4 regions of the Comamonas sp. wu1-DMT genome follow, and region 1 is predicted to be linked to each of the others. Evidence: predicted binding sites of a transcription regulator. Region 1 holds the regulator's gene; each other region holds the start of a gene.
The links. Region 1 encodes sigma-54, which starts transcription at its own class of promoters, with help from an activator protein. Its sites were predicted from a motif close to TGGCANGNAANCTGCTTT; they were not measured.

Region 1 (4,948 bases):
GCAGCAGCAGCGCCAGCAGCTCGATCACGCGGCGTGGTTCAAGCTCGCATTCGATCGCCTGAGCCAGACCCTGAACGAGCATGCCACTGCCATCCAGCGCTGCGCCGACGGCGTGACGCTGGCCGAGGGCTGGCATATCGCTGGCATGGACACCTCGGCCGCGCCATCCAAGTCCTGCGCCTCCATGGTCGATGTCTACCAACTGCTGGGCGTGCCCTATTTCGGCGCCAGCGGCACGGTGGAAGCCTCGGCCCTGCTGACCCGCGTCTTCAAATCGGTCAACGGCGTGACACAGATCGGCTTCAGCGGCCTGATGCTGGCCGTGACCGAGGACCAAGGCCTGGCCCAGGCCAGTCTGAATGACGAATTCGATATCCGCGCCCTGCTGACCTACAGCAGCGTCTGCGGCATCGGCCTCGATACCGTGCCCGTGCCGGGCGACAGCAGCGCCGAGCAGATCGCTGCCGTCATGCGCGATACGGGCACCATGGCTTTTCGCCTCAACAAGCCGCTGACGGTGCGCCTGTTCCCCGTGCCGGGGCTCAAAGCGGGCGACACAACGGCCTTCGAGAGCGCCGATCTGTGCAACTGCGCCGTACTGGCCCTGCCTTGAGTATCTGATCCCGACCGGCTGCTGCGCTTGGCCGTCAAGCGCCGGCAGCTATTGCTTTTGATATTCCCCTACCCCGGTTCTGTTTGACCTGCCCCCATGGTGGCCGCCGGGGTGCCCCCGGTAAAATTGGCCCTTATGGCAAAAATTATCGTTCTGGCACTGGTGCTGCTCTTCTTTGGCTGCGGGCTGTACATGCATCTGCGCGGCAAGGTGCGCCACAAGGTGGTCAAGCAATTGTTTGACCACTCCACGTTCACAGCGCCGTTCAACGTCTTCATGCTGATGTTCAGCAAGGTGCCGCGCACGCCCTATCTGCCCACCAGCACCTTCCCCGAGCTGGCGCCGCTGCAGGCCAACTGGCGCGAGATCCGCGAGGAAGCCGTCAATCTGCAAAAGAACATGCAGATCAAGGCCGCCGCCAACAACGACGACGCAGGCTTCAACTCCTTCTTCAAGACCGGCTGGAAGCGCTTCTACCTCAAGTGGTACGGCGACGCCCACCCTTCGGCCATGGAGCTGTGCCCCAAGACCACGGCCCTGGTGAAATCGATTCCCAGCGTCAAGGCCGCCATGTTTGCCGAGCTGCCGCCCGGCGCCAAGCTCAATCTGCACCGCGACCCCTATGCGGGCTCGCTGCGCTATCACCTGGCCGTGCTGGCGCCCAACGACGACCGCTGCATGATCGAGGTCGACGGCCAGCCCTATAGCTGGCGCGAAGGCGAAGGCGTGATCTTCGACGAGACCTTTATGCACTGGGCCGAGAACCGCTCGGAAGGCAACCGCATCGTGCTGTTCTGCGATGTGGAGCGCCCCATGACCAATGGCTTTGCCCAGTGGCTCAATCACTGGCTGGGCAAGAACGTGGTGGCCGCCGCCAGCTCGCCCAACAACGAGGGCGATCCGCGCGGCATGATCAGCAAGCTGTTCAAGATCTCGTTCTATGCGGGCAAGTACCGCCGTGCCTTCCGCGACTGGAATCCGACCTTCTACAAGATCCTCAAGTTCGGCCTGATGATCGGCGTGCTGGTCTGGTTTATCTGGTGGTTGGTTTCTTGATAACACCCTGAGCCGCTACGCGCCTTCCCCTGGCCGGGCGCCCCCAAGGGGGACGGCAGTATCGCCGCAAGGGCGACTCTTGCTCGCTGCCCCTTACTTGAGGAATGCCTTATCAAGGCTCCCGCCCTAAATACAGAACAAGAAAGCCGCTGTGTGATGCATCAGCGGCTTTCTTGTTTCTGCGGTGCCCTACAGCGCCTTGCGCAGCGTGGTCGTCGGTATCTTGAGCTGCTCGCGATATTTGGCGACGGTGCGGCGCGCACACTCAATGCCCTGCTCCTTGAGCATGTCGGCCAGCTTGGCGTCCGACAGCGGCTTCTTGGCATCTTCGGCATCGACAAACTGCTTGATCAGCGCACGCACGGCCGTGCTGGAAGCACTGCCCCCGGTTTCCGTGCCCAGGCCCGAGCCGAAGAAATACTTGAGCTCAAAAGTGCCCTGGGGCGTGGCCATGTACTTGGCCGTGGTCACGCGGCTGATGGTGGACTCGTGCAGGCCCAGCGTGTCGGCGATATCGCGCAGCACCAGCGGGCGCATGGCCAGCTCGCCATGCACAAAGAAGTTCTTCTGCCGCTCCACGATGGCTTCGGAAACACGCAAGATGGTGTCGAAGCGCTGCTGGATGTTCTTGATGAACCAGCGCGCCTCCTGCAACTGCTGCTGCAGCGCCGCATGGCCGTCGCTGTTCTTGTGGCGGCGCAGCACGCCGGCATAGATGTCGTGCACGCGCAGACGCGGCATGACCTCGGGGTTGAGCTGCACGGAGAAGTCCACCCGGCCCGAGCCGGCCCGCAGCGGGCGCACGATGACATCGGGCACCACGATATGGCGCTCCACATCGACAAAGCGACGCCCCGGACGCGGCTCCAGCCTGGCGATCAGGGCCATGGCTTCGCGCAGCTGTTCCTCGCGCGCGCCGCACAGGCTGGTGAGCTTGCGCAGATCGCGCCGCGCCAGCAGGTCCATGGGCTGGGCACAGATGGCCTGCGCCAGCAGCAGCCGGCTCATATGCGCCTCGGTCGTGCCCTCGTCCTCGGCCGTGCGGATCAGATCGCGCAGCTGCAGCTGCAGGCACTCGGCCAGATCGCGCGCGCCCACGCCCACGGGCTCCAGACTTTGCAGCAGCTTCAGCGCAATGGCAAAGTGCTGCTCCAGCTCCTCGCGCTCTTCCAGATCGTCGCCGGCCAGGCTCTGCGCCAGCTCCTGCAGGGAATCCTCGAGATAGCCGTCGTCGCTGAGCGACTCGATGAGAAAGCGCAGCGCCGCCATGTCCGCCGCGCCCAGATGCAGGCTCAGCGCCTGACGGTGCAGAAAGTCGGTCAGGCTCTGGTGCTCGCGCGCCAGATCGATGGCATCGGTTTCGTCGTCGCCATCGCGGTTGCGCGTGGAGCTGCTGGCCGAGGGCGTATCCCACTCGCTGCTGGATTCGCCGCCCCATTCCCCGTCCTGGCCGTCCATGCCGTCGGCCTCCCAGTTCAGCGTTTCCGGAGTCTCGGCGCTTGGCGTTTCCGCTATTGTTTCAGCAGCTGTTTGCGTTTGCTTCGCATCATTTTCAGCATGAATACCATCTGAAGTGCTGTATTCACTGGCGCTAGCAGCTACATCTACAGGAGCATCTCCCACAGTTTCGGCCTCATCGCCCGCACGTTCCAGAAAAGGGTTGTCGACCAGCATCTGCTCGACTTCCTGCGCCAGCTCCAGAGTGGAGAGCTGCAGCAGCTGAATGGATTGCTGCAGCTGCGGCGTAAGCGATAAATGCTGCGAAACGCGTAGCGAGAGACCTGGCTTCATCGAGGCGCGGCCCCCAGACAATCATTGCAAACGCGCGCAGTGCTAAGGGTTTGCCGCCGGGCCGCCCCAAGGCAAACCCCGGCGCAGCCGGTCAGAACCCCTTCTGGGGGCAGCGACCACACAAAGTGAGGGAGCGTGGGGGTCATCACATTCTGAAATGTTCGCCCAGGTAGACGCGGCGCACATCGGCGTTCTCCACGATCTCCTCGGGCGTGCCTTCGGCCAGCACATGGCCGTCGCTGATGATGAAGGCGTGGTCGCAGATGCCCAGCGTCTCGCGCACATTGTGGTCGGTGATCAGCACGCCGATGCCGCGCTCCTTGAGGAAGCCGATGATGCGCTGGATCTCGATCACCGCAATCGGGTCGATGCCGGCAAACGGTTCGTCAAGCAGAATGAAGCGCGGTTGCGTGGCCAGGGCGCGGGCAATTTCCACGCGACGGCGCTCACCGCCGGACAGCGCCAGCGCCGGCGACTGGCGCAGATGCTCTACGCGCAGCTCCTGCAGCAGGCCGGTGAGGCGCTTTTCGATCTCGCCCTGCGTCAGCGTCTTGCCCTGCTCGTCCTTTTGCAGCTCCAGCACGGCGCGCACATTGTCTTCCACGCTGAGCTTGCGAAAGATGGAGGCTTCCTGGGGCAGATAGGACAGGCCCAGGCGCGAACGCTGGTGAATCGGCATGCCGCCCACTGGCTGGCCGTCGATGAAGATCTCGCCGCCGTCGCTGCGCACCAGGCCCACGATCATGTAGAACGATGTGGTCTTGCCCGCACCGTTGGGGCCGAGCAAACCGACCACCTCGCCTTTTTGCACGGACAGGGACACATCCTTGACCACCTTGCGGCTGCCGTAGGACTTGGCCAGATGCTTGGCCTCCAGGCGGCTGTCGGACTCGCCGCTGCGGCTGCTGGAGAAAGTCGGCTCGCTCATTTCTTCTCGTCGGCTTTCTCACCGCCCAGCGTCATGCTCTGGCGCAGCTGCGTGGCAGGTGTTGCAGGCTTGGGCTGTGCCCCCGGCGTGCCGTCCTTGGGCGCCATGATGGCGCGCACACGACCACCCTGTCCCACGGAGGAACTCGGCAGGCCGCCGCTGGTCTTCTGACCATCGACGGTATAGACGTCGGTGATGTTGTTGTAGACGATGATGGAGCCCGTGACCTGATCGCTGAGCTGACCGCCACGGTAGCGGCGCATCTCGCCACGACGGATGAACTTGACGATATCGGCCTTGCCGTCGTACTCGATGACTTCGCCTTCGCCCTCGATGAACTCCTCGGGCTGACCGGCCACGGTATCGCGCTTCTGACGGAAGAACGCTCGCTTGCCGGCCTCGGCCTTGATCACACCGTACTGATAGCCCTCGGCGTCCTGCCGCACATCGAGCTGAGCACCGCGCAGCACGATGGAGCCCTTGGTCATCACCACATTGCCAGTAAAGACACTGGTCTGCTGCAGCTCGTCATGACGCAACGCATCCGCCTCGATATTCAT
Region 2 (4,948 bases), 230 kb from region 1:
TTGTACAAGCAGGCGACCGAGGGTGACAACGAAGCCAAGAAGCCCAGCTTCACCGACATGGTGGCCCGCGCCAAGTGGGATGCCTGGGCCAAGCTGGAAGGCACAACGCCGGATGAGGCCAAGCAGCAGTACATCGATCTCATCGAGTCGCTGCGCTGATCCGCGCCACCCCTGATCGCCGACAAGGCCCCGGGCTCCGGGGCTTTGTCGTTTCAATTCGGACCACATCACACTGCACCAGAGACGGGGGGCTGGAAACTGGTGCCCCCCAGCCAGGGACACCGAGGAAGGGCCGCCCCGAAGGTGTCGTCCCCTTGGAGGAAGCGGCAGGGCTGCTCAGGGGGTGTCAGTACCTGTTCGAGAAATTGGCGCTGATGCGCTGACGCAAATATTCCGCCCCTGTGATGGGCGGATATTTTTTGGCCGGCCCTTCTATCACCGCATCCTCATTGGCCTGGCAGAAGAAGGCCAGGCTATAGCGGGCCCCCTGGTACTCATGGGGCTGAGGGTTGCGCACGCGGTGGAAGTTGCTGGGCAACTGGTCGTCGCTCCAGCGCATCAGCATGTCGCCGATATTGCAGGTGATGACGCCATCCACGGGCTTCACGGGCGTCCATTGCTGGGTCTCGGCCTCCTTGCCGGGCAGCACCTGTAGCCCACCCTGGCCGGCGCGCTGGAACAACAGCGTCAGGCAGTCGAAGTCCGTATGTGCGCCTGCACGCCACAGGCCGATTTCGTCCTTGAGCGCCGGGTCCACTGCAAAGTAATGCAGCATGCGCAGCGTGCTCTGGTAGCTGGGCACGGCGGGGTCATGTGCGCGGGTGAAGAATTCATCGTCAAAGCCCAGCTTGTAGGCAAAGCAGGACAGCAGCTGCATGCCAACCTGCCAGCATTGATGCTCAAAAGCCAGCGTGGCCTGCTTGAAGCCGGGCAACTCCTGCTCGCTGGGCCACAAGCCTTGCATGCGCGGGCGTGTGACCTGATAGGACTCTTTCTGGTCGGGAGTGCGCGTGGAAGGGCGAATCTGCGCCTTGTGCTCCCAGCCTGCATTGCGCGATAGCGGCCATTGCGACTTGGTTTCGGGCGGCAAGGCGAATAGCTGCTCGGCTCTACCGAACGCGGCGTCGATATCGGCCTGGGCAATGTCGTGGCCGGAAACCTGGAAGAAGCCGATTTCTATCGAAGCGCTCCAGATCTGCTCGGCAATCTCCTGCTTGCGCTGCTCGAAGTCGCTGATGTCTATGACGCGAACTTCGCGCGCCGAGGTTTCTGCGCCTTGCCCGCCCATGCGGGCTTCCTTGTCCAGTTCGCCAAGGCTGTAAGAGTGGCTGGTCATGGTCTGCATAAGAATTTCTCTTGCGATGACTTCAGACACCAGCTTTGCCAGTGAGGCTTGGTGCGGGCATCTGAAGTGTGGATACCAGGCGCGGCTGTGTGCCGCACCCACTTCAAGAGCAATGACCCGCGAAGCTGCTGACCGGAGGAAGGTCAGAGCACCGTGCTGAACGCTTCTACTCTTGATTTGAGTGCAGCAAACAGCGTGCCAGCCATTTACCAGGGCGCTGACACTCTTGGTTTTGGTGCATGGCTTCAATCTGGTGCATTGCCATGCATGAATCCATGCATCCATCTCTTTTGCATGCACTTTGTTGATACCTGGCGAGGCGCAACCCAAAGCAGGCACGCCAATTGCTAGAAGGTTGAACGAGTAGAAGCGTTCAGCCTGCATCCGCGTGCAGTGCCCGGAAATTGCTCAAGTCCTGTCAGCAGCGGCAGCTGCTGGCGTTCCTGTCGCCAGAGACCTGAGAGTTCCACCATGCTACGTCGCCAATTTCTTGCCGCCCTGCCTCTTTGCGGCGCACCCTGGGTTCATGCCCAGGGCAAGTCGCTGACTCCGCTGAAATTCACGCTGGATTTCCGCGTCAACGGCCAGACGGCGCCGTTCTTTCTGGCCCAGCAAAACGGCTACTACCGCGATGAGGGGCTGGAAGTGAGTCTGGACGTAGGGTCGGGCTCGGTGGCTTCGATTACACGTATCGCCAGTGGTGCCTACCAGCTCGGACTGGGCGATATCAGTTCGCTGATCGAGTTCAATGCACAGAACGCCGGCACACCTCGCGTGCAGGCCGTCTACCAGTACTACAACCGCGCGCCCTTTGTGATCATCGGGCGCAAGGACAGAGGCATCACTTCGGACTTCGCAAGTCTCAAGGGCAAGAAGGTGGCTGCAGCGGCAGTGGAGTCCACGCGCCGAGCCTGGCCCATGGTGGCGCGGCGCAAGAATCTGCCCGCCGATCTGTTTGCCTGGTCGACGACGGAGTTCTCGGCACGCGACAACGTCATGGTGCGTGGCGATGTGGATGCCGCCACCTATTTCCATGACTCGGCGGTGTCGCTCTTTGCGCGCCTCAAGCCCGAGGAGCTTTCCATACTGCGCTACAGCGATGCAGGCGTTCATCTGTATGGCAATGCGATTCTCGCGTCCAGCCAGTTGATCGCCGAGAAGCCGCAGGTCGTGGCCGCCTTCCTGCGCGCCACCAACCGTGCGATTGTGGAATGCCTTGCCAACCCCGCAGCAGGCATTGCCGCCGTGCGCCAGCGCGAGTCGATTCTCGATGAGAAGCTGGAGCTGGAGCGCTGGTCCATCACCGCACAGTATGTGGCAGCGGCAGACACGAAAAGCCATGGACTGGGCGACTTCAGCAAGCGTTTGATGGAGCAGCAGCTGGACAGCGTGGTGCAGACCTTTGCGCTCAAGACCACGCCATCTGCCGACGCACTGTTCAACAGCAGCATGTTGCCCGCCAGGTCGGCGCGCATGCTCAAGGCCTGAGGAGGAAGCCTCCATGTCCCTGCCTCAAGCCCAGACCTTGAGCGACAGCGATGGCCGCTATCTGCGTGAAGCCATTGCGCTTGCCGATACGGCGCGCGAGCGCGGCAACCGGCCGTTTGGAGCGCTGATCGTGGCGGCCGACGGACGCGTGCTGGCCCGGGCCAGCAATGCCAACGGCGAGAGCGGCGATTGCACGGCCCATGCCGAGCTGTCCGCCATCCGCCTGGCCAGCCCCCTGCATTCCCGCGATGAGCTGGCCGTCGCCACGCTGTACTCGTCTGCCGAGCCTTGCGTGATGTGTGCCGGCGCGATCTTCTGGTCCGCCATCGGCCGCGTGGTCTATGGCATCGATGCCGAGCGGCTGCGCGTGTTCCGTGGCGAGCGGCTCGATCAGAAGGATGCCGAGCTGTCCTGCCGCGATGTGTTTCAGACCGCTTCGCACACCATCGAATGTATCGGGCCGGCCTTGATCGAAGAGGCCAGCAGTTCACACCAGGGCGCCTGGAAAGTCTGAGCCCCGGCACGCATTCAACCGCAATTCGTTGACATAGAGAGAGGGAAGCCACCATGCAAACCAAGCGCCTGTTCCTACAATCCGTTCTGGCCCTGGGCAGCTTTGCCAGCGCCACGGCAGCCTTTGCCGCAACGCCCATAAAATTCCAGCTCGACTGGCGTTTTGAAGGGCCTGCGGCGCTGTTTCTGCAGCCAGTCGCCAAGGGCTATTTCCAGGCCGCAGGGCTCAATGTGACGGTGGATGCCGGCAGCGGCTCGGGCGGCGCCATCCAGCGCGTGGCATCGGGCTCCTACGACATGGGCTTTGCCGATCTGGCCGCGCTCATGGAGTTTCATGCCAACAACCCCGAAGTCAAGGACAAGCCCGTGGCCGTGATGATGGTCTACAACAACACGCCGGCCTCGGTCATGGCGCTCAAGAAGAGCGCCATCGCCAAGCCGGCGGACCTGACGGGCAAGAAGCTGGGAGCGCCGGTCTTTGATGCAGGCCGACGCGGCTTTCCGTTGTTTGCCAAGGCCAACAAAGTCGGCGATGTGCAATGGACCACCATGGATCCGCCGCTGCGCGAGACCATGCTGGTGCGCGGCGATATCGATGCCATCACGGGCTTTACCTTTACTTCGCTGCTGAACCTGGAGGCGCGGGGCGTGAAGGCGGCCGATGTGGCAGTCATGCCGTTTGCCGACAATGGCGTCAAGCTCTATGGCAACGCCATCATCGCCAGCGCCAAGCTGGTGCGCGAGAACCCCGAAGCCGTGCGTGCCTTCCTCAAGGCCTTCAGCAAGGGCGCCAAGGAAGTCATGGCTAATCCCGGCGCAGCCATTGCCTATGTGAAGGAGCGCGACGGCATCGTCAACACGGCGCTCGAAACCCGCCGTCTGCAGCTGGCGATCGACACCGTGATCAACACCGCCGACGCGCGTGGCGAGGGCTTTGGGCAGGTCAGCTCCACACGCATGGCGCTGATGGCTTCCCAGATCTCGGACGTCTATGCGACCAAGACACGCGTGAACCCCGAGACGCTCTGGAACGGCCGCTTTCTGCCGCCAGTCGCGGATCTCGACGTCTTTCCCAAAAAGTAATTGCTCATTGATTGATAGCTGGATGCGCTTGTGTGACAGGCGCTACAGCCTGTTTTTATGAAATCATCAGATACAGAAGCTGTCCGGCCCTTCGTCGAATTCAAAGACGTCTGGCTGGCCTATAACGAAGAGCTGCTGCAGGCCAATCACTTTGCGGTGGAGGCCATCGACCTCACGGTGCAGCGCGGCGAGTTCATCGCCATCGTCGGTCCTTCGGGCTGCGGAAAGTCGACGTTCATGAAGCTCACCACGGGCCTGAAGATGCCGTCCATGGGACGCATCACGGTCGATGGCCAGCGCGTGGCAGGGCCGCTCAAGATCTCGGGCATGGCGTTTCAGTCCTCCTCGCTGCTGCCCTGGCGCACCACGCTGGACAATGTGCTGCTGCCGCTGGAGATCGTGGAGCCGCACCGTTCGCAGTTCAAGCAAAAGCGCAAGGAATACGAGGCGCGTGCCATAGAGCTGCTGGGCAAGGTGGGTCTGGCAGGCTATGAGCGCAAGTTTCCCTGGCAGCTTTCC
Region 3 (4,948 bases), 160 kb from region 1:
TTGCATGCTGCATGGCAGTGCTTTGCTCAAGAGATGGATTGCCCCGCCAACCTGAGCCAGTTCCGCGCACAAGTGTTTGATGCTGGTCTGCAGAGCCAGCGTCTGGTTTGCATTTCACCCATCACGCTGGATTGGATGGATCACTACGCCAACATCCACACCGACTGCCGCTGGTTCAATGGTGTCAGCCGCATCCTGGATGGCAGGGAAATCATTCACACCATAGTGCATGGAAGAGACTGAAGGCTTGAGTTCAAGCCTGTTCAGCCTCTCCCCCTTTCACACCAAGCGCATAAAGCTATTTATTCAATAGCATTCAGCTCGCTCAAGCCAGAGCTTCCGCAGGACCAAAGAACTCGTAGTGCACCTGGGCCTCGGGCACGCCCAGCTCGCGCAGCGACTGCTTGACACTGCGCATGAAGCCGCGCGGGCCCAGGAAGTAGACATCGGCATCGCGCGACTCGGGCAGCCACTGGGCCAGTCGGTCAGTGCTCAGCAAGCCCTGGGCATCGACCTCGTCGCCCGCGTCCGCCTGGTCGTAGCAATAGCGGCGCGTGAGCTGCTCGTGGCTGTTAGCCAGCGCATCGATCTTCTCGCGGAAGGCATGCACGCCGCGATCGCGTGCGCAGTGGATGAAGGTGATCTCGCGCCCCGTGGGCAGCGCGGCCTGCAGCATGGGCAGCGTGGGCGTGATGCCCACACCGCCGCTGATCAGCACCAGGGGCTTGGCATTGGCCTGCAAGGTGAAATGGCCGGCAGGCGGGAACAGCTCCAGCGTATCGCCCACATGCAGCTGGTCGTGCAAATGGTTGGAGACCTTGCCGCCGGCCTCGCGCTTGACGCTGATGCGATAGCTCTTGCCGTTGGCAGGCGCCGACAGCGAGTAGTTGCGGCGCTGCTCCAGGCCGTCGACCACCACGCGCAGGCCGATGTACTGGCCTGGCTGATGGGCAATCACCGCGCCGCCGTCCACGGGTTCCAGATAGAAGGACGTGATCTCGGCGCTTTCGGCCTCTTTGCGCACCAGCTTGAAGGCACGCGCACCACGCCAGCCGCCTTCGGCTGCCGCAGTCTGCTCGTACACCGCGCGCTCCGCACCGATCAGGATATCGGCCAGCTGCTGATAGGCGGCGGCCCAGGCGGCGATCACCTCATCCGTGGCGATCTCTGCCCCCAGCACCTCGCGAATGGCGCGCAGCAGGCAGGCACCGACGATGGGGTAATGCTCGGCCTGTACCTGCAGCGCCACATGCTTGTTGATGATTTGCGCAGGCAGATTGCCCAGGTTTTCCAGTCGGTCGATGTTCTTGGCATACATCAGCACGCTATGTGCCAATGCTCGCGGCTGGGCACCGCTTTGCTGGTGCGCCTGGTTGAACAGCGGGCGCACCTCGGGATACTCACCCAGCATGGTCTGGTAGAAATGCGTGATCAGGGCCTCGCCGCCGGTTTCCAGCAGCGGCACGGTGGCCTTGACGATCTCGCGTTGACGTTCGGTAAGCATGCAAATCTCCTGGTTGCTGCCTTGCCAGCTGCAAGGCTTGAGCGGATAAATGCAAACGGCGTGCCAGCAACAAGACCATTGCAGAACAATGGCTTGCAAAAACATGCGTCAATATGACATCCATCAATTGCTGTCTCATTGACACCATCCGATGTCGTTATGACAACATCCCACATTCTCAACGCCGTCAGCCCGCTGATCGCCGATCTGGCCCAGGACCTGTCCGAGCGCGAACGTCTGCGCCGTCTGCTGGCCGCACTGCGCAATCTGTTGCCCGCCGATGCCGTAGCCCTGCTGAAGCTCGAAGGCGAATGGCTGCGCCCCATGGCGATCGACGGTCTGATGCCGGACACGCTGGGCCGGCGCTTTCGCCTGGGCGAGCATCCGCGCTTTGCCCAGTTGCTGGCGGCCGGCCAGGCCATGCGCTTCGAACCCGACAGTCCCCTGCCCGATCCCTATGACGGGCTGGTGGCGCACAAAGGCCAGGCCATCAGCGAGCTGCATGTGCATGACTGCATGGGCTGCGTGCTGCAGCTGGGCGGCCTGCCATGGGGTCTGCTAACGCTGGACGCACTGGAGCCGGGCCGGTTCGCCGACCCCGCGGCGCTGGCCATGTTGCAGGCCTTCAGCAATCTGGCCGCAGCCACCGTGGCCACGGCCGAGCGCGTGCACCAGCTGTCCCAGCTCGCGCGCGGCGCCACCGGCTCGGCCAGAGCGGCCGCGCCGCAGGAGCGCGGACTGCAGGGCGCAAGCCCTGTCATGCGCCAGTTGCAGAAAGACATTGCCCTGGTTGCCGCCAGCGATCTTTGCGTGCTCGTCACCGGCGAAACCGGCACCGGCAAGGAGCTGGTGGCCCAGGCAGTGCATGCGCAGTCGGGCCGTGCCGACAAGCCCATGATCAGCATCAACTGCGCGGCCCTGCCCGACAACCTGGTCGAGAGCGAGCTGTTCGGCCATGTGCGCGGGGCCTTCACGGGAGCACTGAGCGAGCGCAGCGGCAAGTTCGAGCAGGCGCATCAGGGCACGCTGTTCCTGGACGAGGTCGGCGAACTCTCGCTGCCCGTGCAGGCCAAGCTCCTGCGCGTGCTGCAAAGCGGCCAGCTGCAGCGCCTGGGTTCGGACCGGGAGCACCATGTGGATGTGCGCGTGATCGCCGCCACCAACCGCGACCTGGCTGCGGAGGTCCGTGCCGGGCGCATGCGCGCGGACTTCTATCACCGCCTCAATGTCTATCCGCTCGCCGTGCCGCCTCTGCGCGAGCGCGACAGCGACGTGCTGCAGCTGGCGGGCTATTTCCTCGAGGAGAACCGATCCAGACTCAGACTCGGCGGCCTGCGCCTGGATGCTGCCGCACAGGCGGCCCTGCTCAATCGCAGCTGGAGCGGCAATGTGCGCGAGCTCGAGCACTGCATCAGCCGCGCCGTGCTCAGGGCCCTGAGTCGCAATGACGGCAGCGCCAGCCGCGCGGGAACCAGGCTGCGCATCGTGACGCTGGGACTTGCCGATCTCTGGGAGCGGGCCGAGGCGCCTGCCGCCGCACAGGCCACAGCCTCCATGGACCCGGCCACCGCTGAGGTGGCGCCCGAGGCCGGTCTGCGCGCCGCCGTCAGCGCCTATGAACGCCAGCTGGTCAGCTCCAGCCTGGCCCGCCACCGGGGCAGCTGGGCCGCCGCAGCGCGCGAGCTGCAGCTCGATCGAGCCAATCTGCAGCGCCTGGCCAAGCGGCTTGAGATCGACAGGCCTTGATCAGCGGCCCTGGATGCCCAGCAGCTCCACATCGAAGTTCAGCGTGGCATTGGGGGGAACGGCGCGGCCTGCACCACGGCTGCCATAGGCTATTCCGGGAGGACATGTCAGCTTGGCCTTGCCACCCACTTTCATCTTCTGCACGCCCTCGGTCCAGCAGGGAATCACGCCATTGAGCGGGAACTCGATGGGCTGCTTGCGTGCATAGGAGCTGTCGAACTCCTTGCCGGTATCGGGGAAGTAGCCGCGGTAATGCACCTTGACGGTGTCCGTCGCCTTGGGACTGGGCCCGCTGCCTTCGACCTGGCTTTCATAGATCAGCCCGCTGGCGGTAGTGACCGGCGCAGCATGAACCACTGCGCCAGCGCCCAGAGCAAATACAAACCCGATCACGGAGATTGCTTTTTTCATATCGGATGCGCTGAGTAAATAAACAAAACCCGACTTTATTACGAAGTCGGGTCGAAAAAATGTCATGGCAGCTATGCCGCCGGCCGCAGCCTCTCAGATCCGGGCAATGCCGATATCGTCCAGTGCCTTGGACAGATGCGCCACGGAGCGATCCGAGTCATGCCATTTGTCCAGGCCGAACAGGCCGATACGGAAGGTCTTGAAGTCCGGGCCTTCATCGCATTGCAGCGGAACGCCAGAGGCGGTCTGCAGGCCCACCTTGAGGAAGGCGCGGCCGCTCTGGATTTCCGCATCAGTGGTGTAGCTGACGACCACGCCAGGCGCCTTGTAGCCCTCGGCCGCGACGCTGGGGAAGCCGCGCGACTGCAGCAGCTCGCGCACCTTGCGACCCAGTTCCATCTGTTCTTCGCGCACCTTGGCAAAGCCGTATTCGCGTGTCTCCAGCATCACGTCGCGCAAGCGCAGCAACGCATCCGTGGGCATGGTGGTGTGATAGGCGTGCTGGCCTTTTTCGTAGCCCTCGGCAATCTGCATCCACTTCTTCAGGTCGCAGGAGAAGCTGGAGCTCTGCGTATGCTCTATGGCCTCGCGGGCGCGCGCCGAGAGCATGACCATGGCGCAGCAAGGCGAGCTGCTCCAGCCCTTTTGCGGCGCCGAGATCAGCACGTCCACGCCGGTTTTTTCCATATCGACCCACATGGCGCCGGATGCCACGCAGTCCAGCACGAACAGCGCGCCGACCTCGTGCGCGGCATCGGCGACGGTGCGCAGGTATTCATCGGGCAGCATGATGCCGCTGGCCGTCTCCACGTGCGGGGCAAACACCACTTTGGGACGCTCCACGCGAATGGTCTCGGCCACATCCTCCGCCGGACATGGCGCCCAGGGATCCTGGCTGCCCTCGCCCTGCTTGCGCGCCTTGCAGACCACGGAACCGCCGCCCAGGCCCGCATCGGCATCGAAGATCTGCGTCCAGCGGTAGCTGAACCAGCCGTTGCGCACGATCAGCACCCGCTCGCGGTTGGCGAACTGGCGCGCCACGGCTTCCATGCCGAAGGTGCCGCTGCCGGGAATCAGCACGGCCGTGTTGGCGTGATAGACGTCCTTGAGCATGCCCAGGATGTCCTGCATCACGCCCACGAACTTCTTGGACATGTGGTTGAGCGCTCTATCGGTGTAGACCACCGAGAATTCGAGCAGGCCATCGGGATCGATATCGGGCAGAAGTCCGGGCATGGGGGTTATCTCCGCATAGAAAAACAGCTGGGCAGCTTATCACGCAGCGGT
Region 4 (4,948 bases), on a different contig from region 1:
ATTCTTCATGACCTGGCCGCCGTAGCGCAGCAGCTCGCCCTGGCCGTTGATCATCTCCAGGCCCAGCACGAAGTCACGTACTGCGCCAACGCTGGCACGCGACGGACCGGACAGGCCTGCGGCGACCATGCCGCCCACGGTGCTGGCGGCGCCGAAGTGCGGTGGCTCGAAAGCCAGACACTGGCCCTGGCTGGCCAATGTTGCCTCCAGCTCGGCCAGCGGCGTGCCGGCGCGAACGGTCACCACCAGCTCGCTGGGCTCGTAGCTGACGATACCGCTGAGCGCGCGCGTGGACAGCGGCTCGCCCTGCAGACGCAGGCCGTAGAAGTCCTTGCTGCCGCCGCCGCAGATGCGCAGCGGGGTCTTGTCACTGGCAGCGGCGCGAATGCGCTCGCCGAGCTGATTGATTTGGCTGGTGGCTGAATCCATGGCCTGCATGGTAGCCGGGGCGCCCCCGGGGCAGGAAGGCCTGGTCTTTGATTTTTTTGAAAAGCAGGCGTGAATAAAAAAGCCCCGCAGTTCGCACTGCGGGGCAACGTAATGAAACTGAACTAGCGAAGAGCCTGCCGCTTAACGGGTGTAGGCCACCTCACCGTGAGAAGTGATGTCCAGGCCCTGGCGTTCGGACTCTTCCGAGACACGCAGACCCACGGTCAGATCGGCAATCTTGTAGGCCACGAAGGAGACCACGCCAGACCAGACGATGGTCACCAGCACGCTCTCGACCTGCACCCACAGCTGATGGGCCATGTTGTAGCCCTCGGGTTCGATACCGCCCAGGCCCTTGGCGCAGAACACGCCGGTCAGGATGGCACCCAGGATACCGCCGACACCGTGGACGCCGAACACGTCGCAGACATCGTCAACCTTGAGCAGGTGCTTGAGGCCAGACACGCCCCAGAAGCACAGAGGGCCGGCGATGATGCCCATGACGATGGAGCCCATGGGGCCGACGAAACCGGCGGCGGGGGTGATGGTCACCAGACCGGCCACGGCACCCGAGGCGGCGCCCAGCATGGAGGCCTTGCCGCGCAGCAGCGCTTCGGCCACGATCCAGGAGATGGCGGCGGCGCCGGTGGCCAGGATGGTGTTGATGAAGGCCAGGCCGGCAATGCCGTTGGCGGCACCGGCGGAGCCGGCGTTGAAGCCGAACCAGCCCACCCACAGCAGCGAAGCGCCCACCATGGTCAGCGTCAGGCTGTGAGGAGGCAGGGCTTCCTTGCCGAAGCCGATGCGCTTGCCCAGCATGTAGGCACCCACCAGGCCGGCCACGGCGGCGTTGATGTGCACCACGGTGCCGCCCGCGAAGTCCAGCGCGCCATCGGCACCCAGCAGACCGCCGCCCCACACCATGTGGGCCATGGGGATGTAGCTGAAGGTGAACCACAGCACGGAGAACACGATCACGGCCGCGAACTTGATGCGCTCGGCAAACGCTCCCACGATCAGCGCCACGGTGATGGCGGCGAAGGTGGACTGGAAGGCCACGAACACGTATTCGGGGATGGTCTTGAGCATGGACGACAGCGTGTCAGGCGTGATGCCCATGAGGAACAGCTTGTCGAAGCCTGCGAAGAACTTGCCCTCGCCGCCAAAAGCCAGCGAGTAGCCGTAGATGGCCCACAGCACGGTGATCAGCGAAAAGATCACGAAGACCTGTGCCAGCACGGACAGCATGTTCTTGCTGCGTACCAGGCCGCCGTAGAACAGCGCCAGGCCGGGGATGACCATCAGGATCACCAGCATGGTCGAGGTCAGCATCCAGGCGGTATCGCCGGCGCTCAGGGTGGGAACGGCCTCGGCCGCTGCTTCGGCCACAGGTGCTGCTGCGGCGGCAGCCGTTGCAGCTTCCTGGGCAAAGCCGGTGGCGCCGGCAGCCAGCAGGCCCAGTCCCAGGCCTGCGCTCAATAGTTTCTTGATCATGGCAATCTTTCTCAAAACGGTTCCAGAGAGACTGGGCCTTTACAGGGCCGCGTCGCCGGTTTCTCCTGTACGGATACGGATCGACTGCTCCAGCGCCTGCACAAAAATCTTGCCGTCGCCGATCTTGCCGGTACGGGCTGCGCCCTCGATGGCGTCGATGGCGGCATCGACCAGATCGTCGGCAATCGCGGCCTCGATCTTCAGCTTGGGCAGAAAGTCCACCACATACTCGGCACCGCGGTACAGCTCGGTGTGGCCCTTCTGACGGCCAAAGCCCTTGACTTCGGTCACGGTGATGCCTTGAACACCGATTTGGGAAAGAGCTTCACGCACTTCGTCGAGCTTGAAGGGTTTGATGATGGCGATCACCATTTTCATGACGGGCTCCTGAAAAATTAGAAAGTCTTGGAGAGCGTCAGAATCAGACGCGCCTTGTTCACATCGCCGAAGTAGGCCTTCTTGTTGGCGCCGGTCACCGCAGCTGCTGCAGAGAAGCCGTCGCCCAGGTCATAGGCACCACCGACGCTGTAGTCCACATAGTTGGGAACGCCCAGGTCCTTGATGTCGCTGGAAAAATGGGTGTAACCAACTGATGCTTTCAGTGTCACCTTGGGCATCACTTCCTGGCTGTAGGAGAACTGCAGATAACCGGTATTGCGGCCCTTGAGACCCGAGCCCGCCTTGGCGCCGGCCCAGCCGAAGTAGTCCTTGGACACCGTGTGCGAATACTTGGCCGTGAACGGGCCGTAGGTGCCGGAGCCGTAGATCTCGGTGGTGTTGCCGTTGGCATTGCCCGAGTACACATAGGTCAGCATGCCCACGTCCCAGTCCACATCGGCGGCCTTGAACTTGTAGCCGCCGTAGAAGTCGGTTTCCAGTGAGTTGCCGGGCAGCCAGTCCACGGAAGAGTTCCAGTTGCCGACGTAGAAGCCGCTGTCGCCGAACGTGTAGTCAAAACCACCTTGCAGCGCAGGCTTGACGGCCCTGGTGCGGCTGGCGTCCTGATCCTGACCACGGAACTTGTAGTTGGTGGTCAGGGCAACGTTGGCGGAGAGCTGGGCATGGGCCCACATGGGGGCGACAACGGCGCAGGCCAGGGCGGCAGTCTTGGCGAAAGTCTTGAAACGGCTTGCAGCGGGACTAGGCATTCAGGGTTCCTCCGGTTTGAAAATTTCGTGGCAAAAATCTCGGATGAACTCTCAAAGCACAGACCGTGCCAGTCTCTGCGGCGGCTGCGGCGCGGTTCGCTGTCCAAAGCCCCAGAACAGGCAGCGGGCCATAGCTGCCAGTACAAAAAGCTACGAGTTTTCACAATCGCTGAGCGCAACTTTCGCCACCTGGGTGCTAGCTGGAATCCATTGCACCAAGATGGTGCGTTTTTGCTGTGCACCGCCATGGCTCTGCTTTTCCCCGGCTTTTTGCACCAATCAGGGGATTTGAAAGTGAGCACATGCTCTTTATCTGGGCGCAGGCAAAGAAAAAGCCCATCGGCTGGGCGATGGGCTTGGGGGGCGGCCGCAATTCAGAAGCTGGCCTGGGGCAGGTCTGCCTTGGTGAACACCAGCGAGACCTTGGCTTCCTGCGGAATCGGCGGCAGCTCCTGATTCCAGCGCTCCCAGGCGCTGCGCAGCTCGGCCAGTTTCCGGGGCTCACGATCACGCAGATTGGCGCGCTCGCGCGGGTCGTTGCCGATGTGGAACAGGTATTCGATGCCCTCGATCTGCAGATATTTCCAGTCGCCGCGTATCAAGGCCTTTTGCTCGCGGTGCTTCATGCGCCAGGCCAGGTCGCGCTCGGGCATCCAGCTTTGATCCTGCATCAGGGGCAGCAGGCTGATGCCGTCCAGTGGATAGTCGGCATGTGCGGCTACGCCGGCGGCGGCCAGGAAGGTGGCTGACCAGTCCATGGTCAGGCTGGGCGTGTCGCAGACGGCACCGGCCGTCATGCGCGCCGGCCAGCGTGCCAGCAAAGGCACGCGGATGCCGCCTTCGAGCAGGTCCATCTTCTGGCCCACGAAGGGCCAGGTATTGGAGAAGCGTTCGCCGCCGTTGTCGCTGGTGAAGACGATGAGCGTGTTCTCGCTCATGCCTTTTTCCTCCAGCGCATCCAGCAGCCAGCCTATGCCTTCGTCCATGTGATGGATCATGCGCTGGTAGGTATCGATGGAGCCGCCGTCGATATGCTTGCCCATGCCTTGCAGGCGCTCGGATTCGGCGCGGTCCTCGCGCGTCAGCCAGGGCCAGTGCGGGGCGCTGTAGTGCAGCGAGAGATAGAAGGGCTGGTCGGCCGTCTGGCGCTTGACGAAGTCCACCGCGCGGCGGCTCAGCAGATCGGTGAGGTAGCCGTCTTCGGTGTGCGGCTCCTCGTTGATCCAGAAGTCGGGGCGCCCGCGCGGGTCGCAGTGGGCGAAGTAGTCGGCGCCGCCGGCATGAAAGCCGTAGAACTCCTCGTAGCCCGACAGGCGCGGGCCGAAATGCGGGGGGTAGCCCAGGTGCCATTTGCCGACCAGGGCCGTGGCGTAGCCGGCATCGCGCAGCAGCGAGGCCACCGTGGGGTGATCGGGCGGCAGGCCCAGCACCTTGTCGCCATGTACGCTGGCGATGGGTTCCTCGGCCGCACCGCGCAGGCGGTACTGCCAGCGGCCCGTGGCCAGCGCAAAGCGCGTGGGCGAGCACACCGAGGAGTTGGAGTAGCCGCGCGTGAAGCGCAGGCCCTGGGCGGCCATGGCGTCCAGGCGTGGCGAGACGTCGGTGGCGTTGTTGTGCGCATCGCGCGCACCGGTGCAGCCCAGGTCGGCATAGCCGAGGTCATCGGCCAGGATGAAGATCAGATTGGGGCGGGAGTCGGTCATGGGAGATCGGGGAACATTCAAAAAAAGGAGCTTTTATCGCTTGTTATGCAAGAATTCTGGATGGATTTGATGCTGGAAATATTTGGTAGCAAGCGATAGATGCTCCTCAAATATCAGGGCTTGAAGCCCGAGCGCTGAACCACCGGCGCCCATTGCGCGCGGTAGGCCTTGAGC

Region 2: V8Z78_RS06550 (isopenicillin N synthase family dioxygenase) is a predicted target of sigma-54. The motif match lies at 1,529-1,546, and genes of this name have one in related genera.
Region 3: hmpA (NO-inducible flavohemoprotein) is a predicted target of sigma-54. The motif match lies at 1,553-1,570, and genes of this name have one in related genera.
Region 4: V8Z78_RS10610 (TorF family putative porin) is a predicted target of sigma-54. The motif match lies at 3,125-3,142, and genes of this name have one in related genera.

What each region holds. Positions count from the first base shown of each region.
Region 1 is NZ_JBANEM010000003.1:352,221-357,168, forward strand. Features, by position in the region: gene V8Z78_RS07650 (DUF711 family protein) at 1-613, shown strand, start outside; gene V8Z78_RS07655 (aspartyl/asparaginyl beta-hydroxylase domain-containing protein) at 749-1,669, shown strand; gene V8Z78_RS07660 (RNA polymerase factor sigma-54) at 1,859-3,460, opposite strand; gene lptB (LPS export ABC transporter ATP-binding protein) at 3,606-4,388, opposite strand; gene lptA (lipopolysaccharide transport periplasmic protein LptA) at 4,385-4,948, opposite strand, start outside.
Region 2 is NZ_JBANEM010000003.1:120,094-125,041, reverse strand. Features, by position in the region: gene V8Z78_RS06555 (acyl-CoA-binding protein) at 1-159, shown strand, start outside; gene V8Z78_RS06550 (isopenicillin N synthase family dioxygenase) at 347-1,345, opposite strand; gene V8Z78_RS06545 (ABC transporter substrate-binding protein) at 1,817-2,833, shown strand; gene V8Z78_RS06540 (nucleoside deaminase) at 2,847-3,347, shown strand; gene V8Z78_RS06535 (ABC transporter substrate-binding protein) at 3,401-4,429, shown strand; gene V8Z78_RS06530 (ABC transporter ATP-binding protein) at 4,487-4,948, shown strand, end outside.
Region 3 is NZ_JBANEM010000003.1:193,286-198,233, forward strand. Features, by position in the region: gene V8Z78_RS06835 (hypothetical protein) at 1-243, shown strand, start outside; gene hmpA (NO-inducible flavohemoprotein) at 326-1,504, opposite strand; gene norR (nitric oxide reductase transcriptional regulator NorR) at 1,664-3,250, shown strand; gene V8Z78_RS06850 (FKBP-type peptidyl-prolyl cis-trans isomerase) at 3,251-3,661, opposite strand; gene V8Z78_RS06855 (aminotransferase class V-fold PLP-dependent enzyme) at 3,755-4,897, opposite strand.
Region 4 is NZ_JBANEM010000006.1:44,854-49,801, reverse strand. Features, by position in the region: gene glcE (glycolate oxidase subunit GlcE) at 1-438, opposite strand, end outside; gene amt (ammonium transporter) at 571-1,923, opposite strand; gene glnK (P-II family nitrogen regulator) at 1,963-2,301, opposite strand; gene V8Z78_RS10610 (TorF family putative porin) at 2,319-3,071, opposite strand; gene V8Z78_RS10605 (sulfatase family protein) at 3,446-4,774, opposite strand; gene V8Z78_RS10600 (Bug family tripartite tricarboxylate transporter substrate binding protein) at 4,888-4,948, opposite strand, start outside.